Regions from separate parts of the Secundilactobacillus sp. MJ173 genome, predicted to be linked through region 2. Evidence: riboswitches for the same ligand, from Rfam matches in the RefSeq annotation. Region 2 holds a riboswitch; the other holds the start of a gene.
What was found. A riboswitch is a leader RNA that binds a small molecule or an ion and turns the genes downstream of it on or off. The one in region 2 is predicted to bind thiamine pyrophosphate.
Positions count from the first base shown of each region.

Region 1: it holds a riboswitch for thiamine pyrophosphate, as region 2 does, so the genes downstream of both, allB (allantoinase AllB) here and tenA (thiaminase II) in region 2, are expected to answer to the same signal.

Region 1 is NZ_BAAKGN010000058.1:78,264-88,192, forward strand. Features, by position in the region: gene AC6H04_RS08745 (pyridoxamine 5'-phosphate oxidase family protein) at 444-932, shown strand; gene AC6H04_RS08750 (NCS1 family transporter) at 984-2,327, opposite strand; gene allB (allantoinase AllB) at 2,324-3,706, opposite strand; TPP riboswitch at 3,792-3,883, opposite strand; gene AC6H04_RS08760 (hypothetical protein) at 3,953-4,444, opposite strand; gene AC6H04_RS08765 (hypothetical protein) at 4,456-5,433, opposite strand; gene AC6H04_RS08770 (TetR/AcrR family transcriptional regulator) at 5,676-6,293, shown strand; gene AC6H04_RS08775 (KxYKxGKxW signal peptide domain-containing protein) at 6,478-9,929, opposite strand, start outside.
Region 2 is NZ_BAAKGN010000071.1:3,372-13,300, reverse strand. Features, by position in the region: gene AC6H04_RS11235 (HAD-IIB family hydrolase) at 1-34, opposite strand, end outside; gene AC6H04_RS11230 (GNAT family N-acetyltransferase) at 128-604, opposite strand; gene tenA (thiaminase II) at 670-1,335, opposite strand; TPP riboswitch at 1,413-1,509, opposite strand; gene tkt (transketolase) at 2,011-4,023, shown strand; gene AC6H04_RS11215 (transaldolase) at 4,044-4,766, shown strand; gene AC6H04_RS11210 (glycerate kinase family protein) at 4,902-6,047, shown strand; gene AC6H04_RS11205 (metal ABC transporter solute-binding protein) at 6,137-7,045, shown strand; gene ptsP (phosphoenolpyruvate--protein phosphotransferase) at 7,108-8,829, opposite strand; gene ulaA (PTS ascorbate transporter subunit IIC) at 8,894-9,929, opposite strand, start outside.

The DNA of each region.
Region 1 (9,929 bases), on a different contig from region 2:
CCTGAATCCGCACCTTCTTACACAAAAAAGCCCTTATCCCCGCTTAACTGCGAAGATAAGGACGACCTCTCGTGTTACCACCTTAATTTGAAGCCCGCTCACACGGACTTCCTCACCGGGTACCTTTTGATACCCCCGTGCTGTAATGGGCACACCCATGATACTCTAACTTCCGCTCGAATACCCTGTCTTATCGAAGACCATCTTCACACTCGCCCCTTACTGCTTCTCACCACCCGCAGCTCTCTGATTAAGGTTATGAGTACTACTCATCTTCTAATCGTTTTTTCATATCATGGCATTGATGATAAACTCATTAGAGATAATTGTCAACCCACTCATCTTTTTCTTAATTAACTTTCGCATTTTACTCATTATCCGTATACGAACAGCACCGCTTATTCTATAATCAAATTAACTAATAATGAATTGAAGGTTTGATAATGAGACGTACTGACCGTGAAGTTACCGATGAAGCAGCTAAATTAGAGATTATTGATCAAGCACGAGTCATCGACTTGGGCATCCTAGATTTTCCAGCACCCTACGTTGTACCAACTAACTATGGCTATGAATTCAACGACCATCACTTGGTCCTCTACATTCATGGCGCACCCACGGGTAAAAAGCGTGGCTTGATTGCCGCTAATCCAGACGTTTCCTTCAGTATTATCGCTGATTCCAGTCTGGACACACCTGAAAATGAATCCCCGTTAAGCAACTTTAGTTATTTCTACCGTAGTGTTTTAGGCACTGGGAAAGCCACCTTGGTTTCTGACCCAGCCGAAAAAGAACATGCCTTACGTGCTATCTTAAAGCATGAAGTTGGCCGTGAAATGTCGGGTGAAATCTCGGCAAAAGATTTAGCCCATGTTGGTGTGATTCGCATTGACGTGACGCAATTTACTGGCAAAGTTCACAGCGCAGAATAACTGGGACACAACCAAAAAGCAGATTTCCTAAATTTAGGAAATCTGCTTTTTTTATCCTTGGACTGTTTTACTGACACCTAATTTCCAATAAATCAGGCCACCCACGAAGAACCCAACGAACCACGATAAATTAATGATCAAGGCCGCCGATATCGCCCCGAGGAGTAGCGCCAAGGGAGCACGCCACGTAAAAGCAGGCTGCTTACTGGCGTCATATAAGGCTGAAAGGTCAACGTGCTGATGCCGATGCAGATAGTATTCAATCAAAATAATCGCCGTCATTGGCCCGAGAAAAATCGAATATAAGTGGATAAATAACGCCAAGCCCTGTGCTGAACTGTCCTGAACTAAGACCCACGGACAGGTGGCTATCGCCAAAATACCCACAATCGTGGTGGCTAACTGCTGTGGCATTTTTAACAATGACGTCAGCATGTAAGTCGGCGGCATGATGTTGGCTACCGTGTTGGTGGTAATCGTGCCTAACACAATGAAGAATGAAATCACCACCGTCACCCAGCCATTATTCAGTAAATGTGCCATCGCCGTTACTGGGCTAGCAATGCCTGTGACCACCGCCAGCATCGCCCCCGTCACAATGGTCATACCATATGCTAACCCAATCGGTATCAGGTAAAGCAAACCACGTCGCTGATCGCTGAGATTCGGTTTTAGTTCACGGGAGTAGTCGGCTGCGGATTCAAAGATGGCCGTGTAATTACCTAAAAACGCCACGATAAAACCGAAAAATGGCAGTCCCCACGTCCCTGATGGCTGAACCAGTCGCTGCTGAATCACGGCCTGATGTTGCGTCACTAAGAGTACGAAAACACCTAGCATGGCAATCATCACCACGGTGGCAATCGATCCCGTGACTAACTTAATGGACCTGAACCCCCATAACGCCATGACCACTTGGAGCATCTGTAGGAACAAGAAACAGGCAAATGTATGATTGGCGGTGAAACCAAACAGTGTCATCCCGATTTGGTTAAGCGCCAACGCGCCCGTCCATGATTGAAAACCGAACCACACGATAGCGGGAATGCCACGGAATAAACTGGCAATTTTAGCACCTTTGACCCCGAACGACAGTCGCAACTGGATCACGTATGGTGCACCAGTGCGGTATCCAAAGCGATCATTCACGGTAAATAGCAACGTGATGATTGCGATTGCGATGCCAGCTGCCACCATGGTCTGCAGCAGATTCATGGTTGCCACACCAGCCACCACGAGGGATGATCCTAGTGTAATGTTACCAATGTTGAATCCATCGCCCAGCCACATGGCCATGTACGCGAAGATGCCGACTTTACGCTGATCATCCGCAATGGGTTTTAAGTCTTCAGCTACTGCCTGACTCGGTTGCTGAACTGCAGTTGGTGGTGTCATTTCGCACCCTCCGTCACGTGATGATTATGCAAAAATTGCCCAGTAGGCTGATCATCGAAACCCTTCCCTAGTTCAAAAATGGTTTTACCGCGCAACAGCGTTCTAGTCACTCGACAATTAATCTGACGGCCCACGTAAGCCGAAATTGGATTCTTATAATACAGGTCTTCTGGTCGTAACGTGTAGCTTTGGTTAGGATCTAAGAATGCAATATCTGCATCAGCGCCAACTCTCAGTTGCCCTTTATCTTTCAGGCCGAATAATTGAGCTGGTCCCGCAGCGGTTAGCTGGACAAACTGCTGCAAGTTTAAGCGCCCTGATTTAACCGCAACATCGTAAAAAACATCTAAGTTATTCTGCGCACCACTGATGCCACCCCAGACTTCGAAAATATTGTTGTTAGGGTTCGCCTTCATCTCCGCGGGTGCTGGTGAATGGTCCGAGGTCACCGCGTTAACGTGGCCTGCTTGAACTTCCCGCCATAAGTCAGCCTGGACCTCAGGTGTCCGTAACACGGGTGAACACTTCGCTAAGGGACCAATTTGCTTAAAATCAGTCGTATTTAGCGCCAAATAATGCACGCAGGTTTCGCAAGTCACATTCTGCCCCTCTGTTTGTGCTCGTTGAACTTCCCGAACAGCTTCACCAGTCGACAGGTGGACGAAATGTAACTTACAGCCAGTTTGCTTAGCCAGATACAAAGCCCGTCTAACTGCTTCCACTTCCACCATTGGCGGTCGTGAATCAATGTAGGCTTGAATATTCGTATGATGATGGGCAATCTTATCTTCAGCCAGCCGATCAGTCAAAACGGCATTTTCAGCATGTAATGATAGTCGTAAACCAGTCTTAGCGATTGCCTGCATCCCCCGGTACAAATCATAATCATCCACGTTATGGAAATCACCGGGCGCATCACTGCCAGTGGTTGCCATAAACGCTTTAAAGCCAGCTGCACCAGCATCCGCCATCGGTCCAATATCCGCTTGATTACCGGGTACTAAGCCACCATACAATGCAAAATCAATGTAAGATTTACCCTCAGCGATGGCACGATGACGGGTAAATTCAGCTGCGGTTGTCCGAGCCGGAAGCGCATTTAATGGCATCACCACCATACTAGTCGTTCCGCCAGCCGCAAGCGCTTGGCTGCCAGTATGGTAATCTTCCCAGTCACTGCGTCCCGGTTCGTTGATGTGCACGTGTGCATCCACCATTCCCGGTAAAACCAGTTGACCTTGAGCGTCAATCACTTCCGCGGCATCTTCAGATAGCTCACCAATGGCCGCAATTTTACCGTCTTTAATCGCTAAATCACCGTTCACCACACCCGTTGGCGTGACGATCAACCCGTTCTTGATAATCGTTGTTGCTTGCATGTTTCTTCCTCCAAGCCAACACTGTGACTGGTCGCTCAGCAAATAAAAAAGCCCACTTGAATGGTTCTCAAATGGACTGGTAGTCTGTCGACTAACATGGCGCTCCCTACGGCAGTACGAACTGCATCAGGTTATTTGGGTATCTCTCAGCTATCACTAGCACCCCAGACCACAATGTTTATTCAATTTGAATTCTTAATTCTAATTAAAGCGAGTTTACTGAAATAAGTCAAGGGTTTACACTAATTAGCTTGCCGCCAAAAAATCTTCCAGCTTAGCTTGCTTCACGCCCGCAATAGTTTGCCGTAATTTCTCCCAGCTCGATGTCTTTAGCGGATCCAGCATCGTTACCTGTGGAATATCATGAATGCTTGCCACGTAAATGTCGGAGAGAAACACATCAACATCGCTACTCAACTGATTGGTCAGCACAATGCCTGCGCCAAGATTAGCCACCAATAATTTAGCGAAATAGTCCATCGGCACAATACTTTGAACAAAATCAACGCAAATTGTGACGTTATCCCGCGCTAATTCACTAGGCACATCCGCAATCAAAATTTTAACGTAGGACTTGAGCAACTTGGCACGGCATTCGTCACAAAGCTGGAGATCAAAAACCTTAATGGCCTCATCCACCAGTTGCTTGCCTAAAATGGTGAGTGCTGGAAAATCCATGGCCATATGGGACTGATCAGACGCAATAACCTCGGTGAAATCAAAGTAGTCAAACATCATCAGCCACACTGTTAACTGGGTGATATGCTGGGCAGTTTTTGCTGCTCCTCACCCGTGAATTTGGCCTGATCGATCACCAGCGTTTCAGCTAAAACGCGTTCAAAGTGTTTGCTGCCATTATTATATTGCTGCTGCAACTGCTGGCAGAATTTAACCGGCACGGAAGCCATAATTTGCTGACTGCGTAAAAATAAGAATAGGTAACAGATTTCAGAATCAATGTCCGATTCCCCACTATGAGAAACGTTTTCGAGGTAATAATGTTTTAAAAATGACAGTCGTGTATCCCGTTCTAACGTTGCTAAATGACGAATATTTAAAAAATGCCGACCAGCCAACCGTTTAACTTGAATCTGGACAAACATCTTCAATTTCAACCGTTCACTAGGTGTCAGTGAAATACCAAAGGTCATACATAAGAAATTACAAAAACGTGAAGTCTCGCTCTCTAATTCAGGAAATGGGTCTTCAATCCCGTTAAAGAAATGATAATAAATATTAGAAATTTTGGCCCGTTCGACAAGTTCTGGGTGCAGACTGCCACCTATTGGCCGAGCTTGCGTCACCGCTTTATTATCCAGCACATTTTCAACTTGAGTCCGTAGTGCATAGTACTTTGACTGACTCATAAAATGATCAAGCAGAAACTTCTGGCGTGACTGAGTCTGCTGATTAAGATACTCAAATTCAAACACCTGAAACCGCGGTGATTGTTTCAAGTAGATAAGTTGCAACTGCTGACAGATTGAATAATCAATACCGTCACAAACGACAAGATTATCTTTGACAGTGAGTTGACAATCTTTTTGCTGAATACTCCCTAAATCTTGAATTAATTCGTCAATGAGTTGGTTGAACTTATAACGTGTTATCGATACTTGGTCGATGATCTGTTTGACCTCAACATCTCGCCGCGCATTTTCAGCCAATACCCCTAAAATTCCCAGTTTAGTGCGTTCATTCTTCCCCAAAAAAGCTAAATAATCCATAAACCTATCCCCCATTAGATAACCTAGTAACCCCCGCAGTCACTCCTACACAGTGTCTCCCAAGACCTGTGTATAAATACTTAATGCTTATCCAAGAAAACGCTCACAACATAATTGTTGTTTTTCTATTTAAAAATAATATAATGTAGATAAGATTAGTGTACAATACTCAATTAAATAGATTAGTTCATTAATAGACACATCTGATGAGATTGTTCACCAATCATCGAGGGGGAAATAGGATGATAACTCAACTTAGAGGGGGACAAAAAGTGGTTTCTAAGAAGAGTGATCAACCAGATCGGCGAACGTTAAAGACTCAACGTCAATTGAAAAAGGTGTTCGTCAAACTATTGCACGATAATCCAATTGACAAGATCACCGTTGCAGAACTTACTAGAGAAAGTGATATTGGTCGGGGAACTTTCTATATTCATTTTAAGGACGTCTATGATCTCTATGATTCAGTGGTGGCTGATACCGTTAATCAGCTCACAGGTATATTTGAAAAATACTATCCACGTGATGAAAACAACGATTTTACACCAATAGCGACCAATATCGTTGCATATTTCGTTGATCATCAACAATTATTTGAAGCGCTCACTGATCGCGGTGAAAATATTCAGGCTTTCAAGCAAATCAATGCACTATTCATCTATTATGTTTTAGATGCTGAGCATATCGATGCATCCAATGAAAAGTATCGGGCTGCTGTTGGCTTTGCATGTAGTGGCTTAATTGGTACAATCACAGACTGGTTAAACACTCAGCCACAGTCAACAGTAGATGATTTAGTCACCGTCATCAGTAAGAGCATCGCAGCAATGCGAGAAGTTGCTAAGTCGTTTAAGCATTAAGCTCTTAATTAAGCGCAAAAGGACACCGCAATACTCTAGATTAGAGTTGTGGTGTCCTTTTGAATGTACCTCATTTAATCGGGATCAATCATAAAAGCCCCGCATACGCCATCTGCGTATGCGGGGCTTCATCGTTTAAAATTTTGAGGGAGAAATTTAAACGGAAGATAACTACTGTTTGTTACTAAATGTCTTTACGACGTTTCTTTGCTCCTGCCAAGCCAAGTAGTGAAGCAAGTACGCCTAGGAAGCCAAGTGCTGCAACACCCTGTGCTTGATTTTCATCAGTTTGAGGTAATGCGCTCTTGTCAGCAGCTTGCTTGTTGCCGTTAGCCTGACTAGTAGCAGTTGTTGCTGCACCTGCAGAAGTACCTTGGGCAGTTGCTGTACCGCCTTCAGCGTTTCCTGCAGTGGCAGTACCGTCAGTACCAGCTGCAGTACCGTTGTCACCGCCTGCTACTAAGCCGCCGTTGTCGCCAGCGCCTTCAGTAGCAGTGCCTTCACCAGCACCAGTTGAGGTACCAGTAGTATCGCTACCACCATTGTTTCCAGCATTGTCGTTACCTGGAGTCGTTACGGCAGTGCCTTGATCAGTAGTTGGCGTTGTATCGATACCAGTTGAAGGACCAGTTGGGTTACCACCTTGGTTCGGATTCTCACCAGATCCATTATCAGGAGTCTTGTCTTGGTTGACGTTCAAGATAGTCTTAGTCTTACCATCTTTAGAGGTAATCGTAACAGTACCATCTGTGTTAACGGTCCAAGTATCACCATTTGGTAAAGTACCCTTGTCACCGGTCTCACCATTATTTGGAACAGTGACAGTTTGTTTAGAACCATCTGGGAAGGTGATTGTCAGCGTACCATCAGGGTTCTTGGTTAAGTTCATCTTAGAACCGTCTGGCAATTTACCGTTAACATCAGTGCCATTACCGTAGTAGTAATTGTTGGTTACACCACCGTTGTTGGTTGTACCGCCACCGAGGTTAGTCGTACCACCAGGGAAGATGGTCGTCTTGCTGCCATCTGGGTTAGTGATCGTCAATGAACCATCAGGGTTAACAACGTATGGGCTGCCATTTGGTAAGGTCCCTGTGTCGCCTGGTTTAACTGTCTTGTCACCGTCTGGAGTGGTCAAGGTAGTTGAGCCATCTGGGTTCTTGGTGTAAGTGATCGTAACGCCACCCTTACCATCGTTACCAGCTGGTAATGTTACCGTGGTGCTGGTCGAACCATCTGAACCATAGTTGTTGGTAATGTTGTTAGTGGTGTTGTTAGTGGTGTTATTAGTCGTACCACCATTACCACCATTTGGAACAACCGTGAAGTGTGAACCATCAGGATTAGTGATGGTTACGGAGCCATCTGGGTTAACAGTTGCTTTACCGCCGTTTGGTAAGGTTCCAGTTTCACCAGGTTTGAGTGTTTGACTGCCGCCATCTGGAGTAGTAACTGTAACATCACCGTTTGGTTGCTTAGTAAGAGTAACCATGGTACCGCCATTACCATCCTTGTTTGGTACAAAGACTACGGTTGAACCATTAGTGCCGTTGGTACCATTCGTGCCATTGGTGCCGTTAGTTCCAGTCTTAGGATCAGTGTTGATAGGACCCTTAGTACCATCATTAGGATTGATAGTCGTCTTGCTGCCATCTGGGTTAGTGAAGGTAATCGTACCATCAGGATTTACAACCCATGAGCCGCCATTTGGTAACTTGTCACCATCGCCAGGTTTAACAGTTTGAGTCGTGCCATCTGGGAAGTGGATGAGTGTGTCGCCGTTTGGTGTCTTTTCAACAGTTAAGATTGTCGCTTTACCAGGTGTGCCATCTTTACCGTCTTGACCAGGGATTACCACAACAGTGCTCTTTGAGTCGCTGTCGGTTGGTTGACCACCGATCTTGCTTGGGTCAATGGTGTAAGTCTTGCCATCTTTGCCAGTGAAGGTAATGGTACCATCAGGGTTGACCACGAAGGTGCCGCCTGCTGGGTTAGTCTTAGATGAGTTGTCACCTGGTTTAACAGTTTCCTTGCTGCCATCTGGGAAGTTGAAGGTGAATGAGCCATCAGGGTTCTTAGTGACAGTAGTTGCACCGTTTTGACCTGGCAAGTTGATGGTGATTGGTGTACCAGCTCCGTTAGTGTTGCCTGGAGTTGTCGTACCACCGTTATCGCCGTTACCACCATTTGGCGTTACATTGACAACGTTCGTCTTACCGGCATTAGGATCAATGGTTGTTGATGAACCATCTGGGTTAGTGAAGGTGATTGTACCATCTTCATTAACCTTGTAGGTGGTATCAGTGCCAGGAACTTTACCAGTATCACCAGGTTTAACAGGTGTAGAAGAACCATCTGGGAAGTGAAGCAGTGTTTGACCACCAGTCGTCTTTTCAACGGTCAGAATCGTGTTCTTACCGTCCTGACTAGGGATGACCACAACAGTTGCTTTACTGTCATCAGCAGTTGGTTGTCCACCAATCTTACTTGGGTCGAAGGTGTAGTTCTTACCGTTCTTATCGGTGAAGGTGATTGTACCATCGGGGTTAACAACGAAGCTGCCGCCTTCTGGATTAGTCTTAGTACTATTATCACCTGGTTTAACAACATCTTGACTGCCATCTGGGAAGGTAATCGTGTATGAGCCGTCAGGGTTCTTAGTGACAGTTGTACCGCCAGTTTGACCTGGGATAGAAACTGTGACTGTACCGTTCGAGCCGTTAACACCATTGGTTCCGTTGGTGCCGTTCGTACCATTAGTTCCATTGATACCATTTGTACCATTGGTTCCGTTAGTCCCGTTCGTACCATTGGTTCCGTTGGTACCGCCGTTGTTTGTAGCACCCTTGTTAGGATCAATGGTTGATGAGCCACCATTAGGGTTAGTAAAGGTGATCGTGCCATCGCCGTTAACTTTGTACTGAGTGCCATCTGGCAAGGTACCTGAGTCACCTGGTTTAACAGTTCTAGTTGAGCCATCTGGCAAGTGCAAGGTGATTGTTCCATCAGTGCCCTTTTCAACCGTTACAGTTGAAGTTGTACCGTCCTTACCAGGAAGGACAACAACCGTGTCTTTGCTGCCTGGTTGGGTAGTTGCACCATTGTTCTTGTTAGGATCAAGAGTGTAGCTGTTCCCATCCTTATCAGTAAAGGTAACCGTGCCATCTGGGTTAACCTTGAAGGTACCGCCAGCTGGATTAGTCTTGGTGTCATTATCACCTGGTTTAACAGTTTGAGTAGAGCCGTCTGGGAACGTGAAGGTGATTGAACCATCAGGATTCTTGACTGCAGTAGTCCCACCGTTTTGACCTGGCATGTTGATGGTAATTGGGTTGCCACCATTGTTGTTGGTAGTTGAACCGCCGTTCTTCAATGATGCCAAGTTAGATGTCGGATCTTTAGGGTTAGTGCCGTTCATCAATTCTTGCAAATCGGTGTCGCCATCACCATCAGTATCCTTGTTATCTGCATTGGTCCCTAATTTACCTTCGAGGCCATCAGGAACACCGTCACCATCGGTATCAGTTCCGTTGCCATTGTTAGTGTCAGTTGGAGTCGAACCACCATTGTTGGTAGTTGAGCCATTTGTTCCACCACCTGGGTTAACAACTGTTGTGGTACCATCTGGGTTAGTGA
Region 2 (9,929 bases):
TGCCATCCATGTCGACTGCTACCATCTTGATCATTTCATTACCCCGCTTTTTAAATTTTCCATACCGATTATCATAACGGAAAATGGTGAAAACTGCATGTTAATTTTTACTTTTTCAGTAATTAATTCACAGCGACTTCATGTACCAGGTATCGCAGGCACTATGTTCTGATTGAGAAAGTGGCTGAGACAACGGTTTGAAGCCGATTTTTTGATACAGCTGATTCGCGGGTTTCATGGCAGCAAAGGTTTCTAAATACAGTGACTGATAATGGGCCTTAGCGTAGTCAAAACAGGCTGGTAACAGTTGGCTAGCCGTCCCATGGTGCCGATAATCTGGATCCACGTAAAGTTTCTGTAACTCGGCAATTCCCTGTTCGGGGGCGATCGGTCCCACACCGCAGCCGCCAACCACTCGGTCTGTATCCGCCACTGCCACGAAGTATTTCGCAGCGGGTGTCTGCCGATACCATTCGCTCAAATGATCGACGAAGGGATCAAAGTATGCTGTCCCAGGTAAATTTAAATGCAATTGCTCTAACGACGTCCGCAGAATTTTTGCCATTTGGGCATCATCTGCTGGTTTAATTTCTCGAATCTTCATATGTATATCACATCTTCCCTTATGTTTGTTTAGCATTATACCAATTAAGAGAAGATGAGAAAAGTCTAGGCTGTGACTTGCCACTTCTGTTGATCCATAGCCATTTGCCAGAATGCCAGTTCATAGGCACTGCTGCGGACAAAGGCTGTTTGCATTTTATCCCTGGTAGTTGCATCCGACTGTGCAGCAACTTGATTAGTCAAATCAATCATCTGGTCCACGCTGTCGGTATAATCATCACTGTCGTAAGTTTCAATCCAACGTTGATATAGTTCAACTGGCGACCCCTTGGCAACCAGTTGCTGACCAATCTGATTGTAGAGCCAATAGCACGGCAGCAAACCGGCAATAGCCTGCTGAGGCGTGCCACGATAAAGCTCCGCGTACATATGATTGACGTAGTTATAAGCTGTGGGCGCAATGGGCGTGCTGGCAATCTCTGCTGGCGTAATCCCCAGTTGTTCAAAGAAGCCTTCACGAACAGCGATTTCGCCGTCTTTCAACCCCTGAGCGCCTTCTAACAAAAACTGTTTACCATGAGCGTCATCAACTTGATCCGCTACTAACTCATGCAATTTACCAAATTCACTCAGATAATACCGATCTTGAATGAGATAATACCGAAAAACGTCTTTGGGTAAAGTACCGGACTGCAGTTCATGAATAAAGGGATGTTCAAAACTCTTTTGCCAGAATGGTGCCGCTGCTTGATGAATTTGATCAGTAAACAATATAAAACCTCCTCAAGCGACGAAAACTGCTGAATCGAAAAAGCCGGCCAGAGAAACCCTGGCCGGCAGTTTTATCGCAAAATACGCGTTAACTTTCCTTCGCGAGGGTTAGCTCACAGGTTCAAAGGGTTCGGTCCGCGACCGTCTCAGCAATTTGCGCCCCTAGTTAATATACGTTGAGTATAGCATGTTTTACACCTTACTCTGCTAAAAAAGACCAAAATCCCTTTTTTATTCACTTAACTCATGTTACTATTAATTAAACTTTTCAAATTATTTTTTAATGTCCTTTTAACGATTACTGAGATGCTGAAACTTTCATGAAAACACGGACTATCCTTCCCAGATTTCAGTCCGACTTCCTAAATGTAACTTGCTTTCATCAATTTTTTAGCAGATCAGACCTTCCTAAAGATTAATTCAGCTGTTTCCTTGAATTAATTTTACATTGAAAACTATTTCTAATTTTCGCTTAATGCCCTGTAATTTTCATCATTAGCATATTGATTCAGTTTGATGATTAAAGAAGCCTATTTTGGCGAGCTTTCAAACTAATCAATTTCGGTGAAAATTTCGTTGAAATAGCCCAATATATTAACTATACCATTTGGATTGTGATAGTTGACATATTAGACTAGTTACCGTATATTTCATAGGCATAGGAGCGTGATTAATTTGCAAAATAACAACCTAGACCAAAAATCAATCAACGCACTTCGATTCTTAAGTGTTGATATGATAGAAAAGGCCAATTCTGGCCATCCTGGATTACCCCTTGGTGTTGCACCAATGGCGTACACGCTATGGACTAAACATTTAAACATTAACCCAACTGATGCGCACTGGCTCAATCGCGACCGGTTTATTTTATCTGCCGGTCACGGTTCATCTTTGCTGTACAGTTTATTACACCTTTCAGGCTTTAACTTAACGATTGAAGATTTAAAACAATTCCGTCAACTGAACAGTAAAACACCCGGTCACCCTGAATACGGTGTGACAGAAGGCGTCGAAGCAACTACTGGGCCATTGGGTCAAGGCTTGGGCATGGCTGTAGGAATGGCAATGGCTGAATCTCACCTTGCCGCACAATACAACAAACCTGGGTTTAACATTATGGATCACTATACCTACGCGATTGCTGGCGATGGTGACCTCATGGAAGGTATTTCTCATGAGTCTGCTAGTCTTGCCGGTCACCTTAAGCTAGGTAAACTGATCGTTTTATATGACGATAACAGCGTTTCGCTGGATGGTCCTACTGACATGGCGTTCACTGACGATACCCCTAAACGCTTTGAAGCGTACAACTGGCAAGTACTTCACGTAGCCAATGGTAACGACCCTGCAGAAATTAGTGCAGCCATCGAAACTGCTAAGCAAAACGCTGATCAGCCTACCTTGATCGATGTGAAAACCACCATCGGCTTTGGCGCACCAAACGCTGGTACCAACGGCGTGCATGGTAAGCCCCTTGGCGACGAAAACATGGCCGCCACTCGTGAAAAGCTCGGCTGGGACTACGAACCATTCGATATTCCTGATGATGTGCGTCAAAACTTTGACACTGCGGTTAAACAGCGCGGTATTGATAGCGAAGGCCACTGGCAAACGTTATTTGATGATTATTCAGGTAAGTATCCTGAACTTGCAGCTCAGTTTTTACAAAGTTTCAAACCAGTTTCATGTGATCTGAAGATTCCCATTAGCCACGTTGGCGAATCAGAATCTGGTCGAAATACCAGTCAACGGATCATTGGCGAAATTTCTGAACAATTACCTAGTTTCTGGGGTGGCAGTGCCGACTTATTCTCCTCAAACAAAACGAACGTTAAAACCGCTAACGCTTACGAACCTGCTGACCGACTCGGTAAAAACGTTTGGTTTGGTGTGCGTGAATTTGCGGAAGCTGCTGCTGTTAACGGTATGACCTTGCATGGCGGTGTTCATGCTTACGCCAGCACCTTCTTTGTTTTCTCAGATTACATGCGGGCTGCCATTCGGTTAGCTGCCATTCAAAAAATCCCGTCAACTTTTGTGTTCACTCATGATTCAATCGCCGTTGGGGAAGATGGCCCCACCCATGAACCGATTGAACAGTTAATGAGTTTCCGGGCAATGCCAAACGTCAACGTGATTCGGCCAGCAGACACCAACGAAGCGATTGCCGCTTGGAAGATTGCGCTTGCTGCGTCCGAAACACCAACCATGCTGGTGCTGACTCGGCAAAATCTGCCAACCTTACCACAGACAGAAGAACTCGCTGCTCAAGGTGTGCAACGCGGCGGTTACGTGCTGTCACCTGCTAAGGGAGCAACACCAGAAGGCATCTTAATTGCTACTGGCTCAGAAGTTCAACTGGCTATGGCAGCGCAGAAACAATTGCAAGAAGCCGGTCACGACGTCTCAGTTGTTTCATTGCCATCATTTGAACTGTTTGACGCTCAGACAGCTGAATACCGGGAACAAGTGCTGCCAAGTAGTGTCACCCGTCGAGTAGCCGTTGAAATGGGCACTTCTTACGGCTGGGAACATTACGTTGGTTTGCAAGGTAAAATTGTTGGTATCAATAACAGTTACGGTGAGTCCGGCAACCCAGATGCTATCATGAAACAGTTCGGCTTCACTGCTGATAATGTGGCAGCAACTTACTTAAAAACACTCAGCAACCAGCCTACCAATGCTTAATCTTATGAGGAGAAACTAACATGAAGAATCTAACGTTTAAAACAAAAATTTACTCTGATGGTGCAGATTTAGAAGATATGAAAGCCATCAATCAAAACGACTTTGTCACTGGTTTTACGACTAACCCTAGCTTATTAAAAAAAGCGGGTGTGACGGATTACCTCACCTTTGCTAAAGAAGCAGTCGCTACTTTCCCTGACGAAGCCATTTCATTTGAAGTGTTCAGTAACGACTACGACACCATGCTCAAGGAAGCTAAAATGCTCCATGACCTTGGTCCTCACGTTTACGTGAAAATTCCAATTCGCACGACTGCCGGCGAACCAACCACTGACTTAATCCATGATTTAACGGCTGATGGCGTTAAAGTGAACGTCACTGCTATCGCTACCGCTGAACAAGTGAAGGAAAGCGTCGACGCAATCGTACCCGGAACACCAAGTATCGTGTCGATTTTCGTTGGCCGAGTAGCTGATGCGGGTATTGACCCAATTCCATTCGTTGAAAAAAGCGTTGAACTAACCAAGGATCGTAGTGATGTTGAATTACTCTGGGCAAGTACCCGGGAAGTCTACAGCATTATGCAGGCTGAACAATTCGGCGTTGATATCATTACCGTACCACCGACCATTATTGACAAATTAGTTGCTAAGGCTGGGCAAACCGGCGATGATATCACCATGAATACCGTTAAGGGATTTGCGGCCGATATCGAAGCAACTGGTCTTAAGATTTTAGGATAACCATCAACAAATGAGCCACAAACAGCCTATCTATCAGTCGAATTTGACTAATAGATAGGCTGTTTTTCACTTAACTAGTGGTATCCTAGTGACTGGAGCATTTTCCGACTACAGCAACTACAGGAGGAAACAAAAATGAAATTCATACTGGCACCCGACTCTTTTAAAGGTGGTATGACTGCTAAAGAAGCAGCCGACGCCATGAAGAACGGGCTCAAAAAAATTTACCCAGACGCCGTTTTTGAAGAAGTTCCCATGGCTGATGGCGGTGAAGGAACTGTTCAATCATTGGTTGACGCCACTCACGGCCACTTCATCGAAAAACAAGTGACAGGGCCATTAGGCACGCCGGTCCAAGCAAGGTATGGCATCTTGGGTGATCAGCAGACAGCCGTGATTGAGATGGCATCTGCCAGTGGTATTCAATTCGTGAACAACCAGACACATAATCCACTGATTGCCACGACTTACGGTACTGGTGAACTGATGCTTGACGCTATGACTCACGGAAGCAAGCAAATCATCTTAGGCATTGGTGGCAGCGCAACTAACGATGGTGGCGCTGGTATGGCACAGGCTTTAGGCGTCCATCTATTAGATGAACATAATCGTGAACTTGACTTTGGTGGTGGTCAACTTGACCGTTTAAACCGAATTGATATTTCACAAATCGATCCCACCGTTAAGACCACTAAGATCATGATTGCATCCGATGTCACCAATCCCCTAGTCGGCTCCACTGGCGCATCCGCCGTCTTTGGTCCCCAGAAGGGTGCGACCCCCGAAATGGTCAAAACCTTGGACACTAACTTGCAACATTACGCCGAGATTATTAAACGTGACTTGCACCTCGACTTAGCTCATTACCTAGGTGCTGGTGCAGCTGGTGGCCTTGGTGCTGGGTTACTCGCCTTCACCAATTCGGAAATGGAAAGGGGCATTGACATCGTCATTGAGTATTCGCACTTAAAACAGCGTGCTCAAAACGCTGACTTTGTCTTTACTGGTGAAGGCGGCATCGACTTTCAGACTAAATTCGGTAAAACACCATATGGCGTTGCCAAAGCTACCAAGACGGTTGCACCAGACGCACCGGTTATCGTACTTGCAGGAAATGTCGGTGCTGGTATTGATAGCCTGTATGATAAAACGGCTATTGATGCGATTTTCCCAATTACGCCAGGAGTCATCACTTTGGACAAAGCTATCGCAGAAGGGCCTCAAAATTTGGCCATTCTTGCCGAAAACGTTGGCCGGTTGATCAAGAGTCTCCATCGTTAATTAACTGGGATATCATCTGCGACGCAAGTGTGTTATTCTATATTAATAGTAATTATTATCATTTAGCATAGGAGGCACCAGCAGACATTATGATGCTAAAGCGCTATATCCATCCGTTAGTTGCGTTACTGACTCTTGTACTGACTGCAATAATGTTAGTCGGATGCACGTCGAAAGCCACCGCCCCAAAACATTCACACCAAATCAACGTGGTCGCATCACTTGATTTTTACGGCGAAACTGCGAAGGCTGTTCTTGGTAATAAAGGAACGGTAACTTCCATTATTGATAAACCCAGCATGGAACCACACGAATTTGAGCCAACGACTGAGACTGCGAAACAAGTCAGTAAAGCCGATCTCATTATTTACAACGGTCTCGGCTATGACACCTGGATGAACCGGTTATCCGCAGATAATACGGGGACCACAAAGGTGAACGTTGCTCAAGACATCATGAATAAGCATGATGGTGACAACGAGCATATCTGGTACGACATGAAAACCATGCCCAAATTAGCCAACGAACTGGCTAACCAGTTTGCGAAGCGCCAACCGCAAAATAAAGCTTACTTTAAGCGCAACGCACAGCGCTATATCCGTTCGTTAAAACCGCTAGACCAAAAAGTGGCGCAGCTTCGGCAGAATAGTCATCAGGCTCGAGTAAACGTCAGCGAACCCGTTTTCGATTATTCTTTAACTGAAATGGGCTATCATCAAAACAACAATCACTACGCGCAAGCCGTTCAAAACGACACTGATCCATCACCCAAAGATATCCGGCAAATGCAAGCCGATATCCGTCACCACAAAATTGCTTTTTTCGTTGTAAACACACAAGAAATCAGCAAAATGACCACTAACTTACTTTCGCTTGCGAAAAAAAGCGGTGTGCCAATCGTTCGCGTGACTGAATCACAACCAGCCAATACAACGTATCAGACCTGGATGATGCGGCAGTTTAATGACGTTCAACGGGCTCAAGAAGCAACACGATAGCAAGATAAAGAAGCACTATTTCGACACAAACATCGAAATAGTGCTTCTTTATATCTCATTGATTACTTAAGAAAAGCCTTCACCATCTTCTGAGTATCTTCATTGGTCAGCGCGTTAGCCAAAACGCGGTCTACCAGTTCGGCACACTTGGTGGTATCCAGTGATTTCATCATGCTGCGAGTTCTGAGAATCGAGCTGGAACTCATGGAATATTCATCAAGTCCCATCCCCATCAATAGTGGTAACGCCACTGCATCACCGGCCATTTCACCACACATGGCAGCAATCTTGCCTTCTTGGTGAGCAGCGTCAATGACGTGCTTGATCAACTTTAGCAGACCAGGATTATATGGTTGGTACAGGTAGGAAACGCATTCGTTTCCCCTGTCCGCCGCGAAGGTGTACTGAATCAAGTCGTTGGTGCCAATACTGAAGAAGTCCACTTCCTTGGCAAACGCCTCGGCGAAAATGGCAGCCGCTGGTACTTCGATCATGATTCCCAGTTTGATGTTATCACCAATACCCGGATCATCCGCCTGCAACTTTTGTTTTTCTTCGGTAAAAATGGCCTTCACTTGTCTAAATTCTTCCAGCGTCGCAATCATCGGAAACATGATCCGTAGCTGGCCGAACTTAGAAGCCCGAATCAGCGCCCGTAATTGCGTTCGGAAAATTTCCTGCCGTTGGAGTGAAATCCGGATGGCCCGATAGCCTAGAAATGGATTCATTTCTTCTGGCAAATGCAGATAACTCAACTGCTTATCGCCGCCAATGTCCATGGTTCGAATGACGACTGGCTTACCTTTCATCACTTTAACCACCCGTTGGTAAGCGTCAAACTGCTCATCTTCGGTTGGTAATTGGCTATCATCCATGTACAGAAATTCCGAACGAAACAGGCCAACAGCATCCGCCCCAACTTTTAAAACGTCTGCCATATCAGTGGGCGTCCCGATGTTTGACGCAATCTCAAACGCTTTGCCATCCGCTGAAACAGACGGTGCATCCACTAATTTAGCCCATTCTTGACGTTGAAGATCAAAGTGCTCAGCTTGCTGCTGATAAATCTGGAGTTCCGTTTCGCTGGGATTGCTAATCGCTTCGCCAGTCTCACCATCTAAGATAAGTGTTTCGCCGTTGTTAATTTTTTCAGTGGCATCGGTAGCCCCAACTACAGCCGGGATTTCTAACGTCCGTGACATGATAGCTGAGTGACTCGTTCGCCCACCCAAATCGGTAATAATCCCTTTAACGTACTTTTTATCCATCTGTGACGTATCAGAAGGCGTCACTTCATGGGCAACCAAAACTACCGGGCAATTAATTCCAGCCAGATCTGGCAGCGCCTTACCTAACAAATGGCTCAATATGCGTTTAGTGACATCGCGGACATCAGTTGCCCGTTCCTGCATATACCGATTTTCAGTCATAGCTTCTAACGTATTGATGAAGTCATCAGTAACTTGTTTCAATGCCTGCTCGGCGTTGATCTTTTGAGTTCGAATCAGCTGTTCAATTTGTTTGATCATTTCCGGATCGGTCAACAGTGCAATATGTGAGTCGAAAATGGTTAACACTTCTTGGTCTAAATGGCCTTCAGCACGACCTTTAATGGTTTTTAACTCTTCAACTGAGGTATCCAGTGCCTGGTGCAAGCGGTCAATTTCAGCATCAGGATCAGTGATGGTCACCTTATCGAAACTGAGATCTGGCATCACTAATAGGTATGCTTTCGCAATACCAATACCATCACTTGCTGCAATTCCCTTAATTTTTGTCGACAAATCAGCTACCTCTATTCCTTAAAATTTCGGCTTATAATCCAAGATACAACACACAATCTATGACTTAATTTTCGCTACCATCCGTGGATTTCTTTGAGCGGTTCTTCACCGTGACCACATGGCTGGCAATCAGGACGCAAACGACAAAAACAATAATCCCAGTCACGATGCCTGCTTGACCAAAACTACCTAAATTCCCAAGCAAGATGCCGGGAATCAAGTAATCAGTATCAGCAAATGTGGAAGCGGATAGTTTCAGCGTCCCCAGAACCGGTAGGATAAACAGCGGTAGCCAGCTGATCAGCAGACTATTCACCGTGGCACCAATCACTGCACCACGACGGCCACCGGTAGAATTACCGTAGATTCCAGCAGCGGCACCACAGAAGAAGTGACCCACAACCCCCGGAATAATCACAGTGGTCCCAAGAGCGACCATGGCAAACATGGAAAGCGTCCCGACGATGAAACTCACAAAGAAACCGAGTAACACGGCGTTAGGTGCATATGGGAAGATAATTGGTACATCCAAGGCAGGTTTTGAGTCGGGGACCAGTTTCTGAGCGATGCCCTGAAAGGCGGGCACGATTTCAGCTAAGATCATTCGTACCCCTTGCAGAACCACAACGAAACCAGCTGCGAAAGTGCCTGCCTGGACTAAGGCGTAAATAATATAATTGGTACCGGCACTAAGATTTTTCTCAACAAAACCGGGACCAGCGATAATAGCTAATACAATATAAACAATGCCCATCAGTAAGGTGATTGAAACCGTTGAATCACGTAAAAAACCAAGACTCTTAGGAATCTTTAAATCTTCCGTACTCTTCTTAGGATCACCAAACCACTTACCCATTAGTCCGGCTGTGGCGTAACCGATGTTGCCAGTGTGCCCCATGGCCACTTCATCGCCGCCAGTGATTCGCCGCATAAACGGTTGCGTCAACGCTGGCGTAACAGTTAGCAGTGTTCCTTCAAAAATGCCGCCTAACACAATTGTGGTAAGGCCCGTGCCCAAGTGTGCGCTGACCAAGATAACCGCAGTCATACAGGAGACATACAGCATGGCCTGACCCGTTAAGAAGATGTACTTAAAAGCC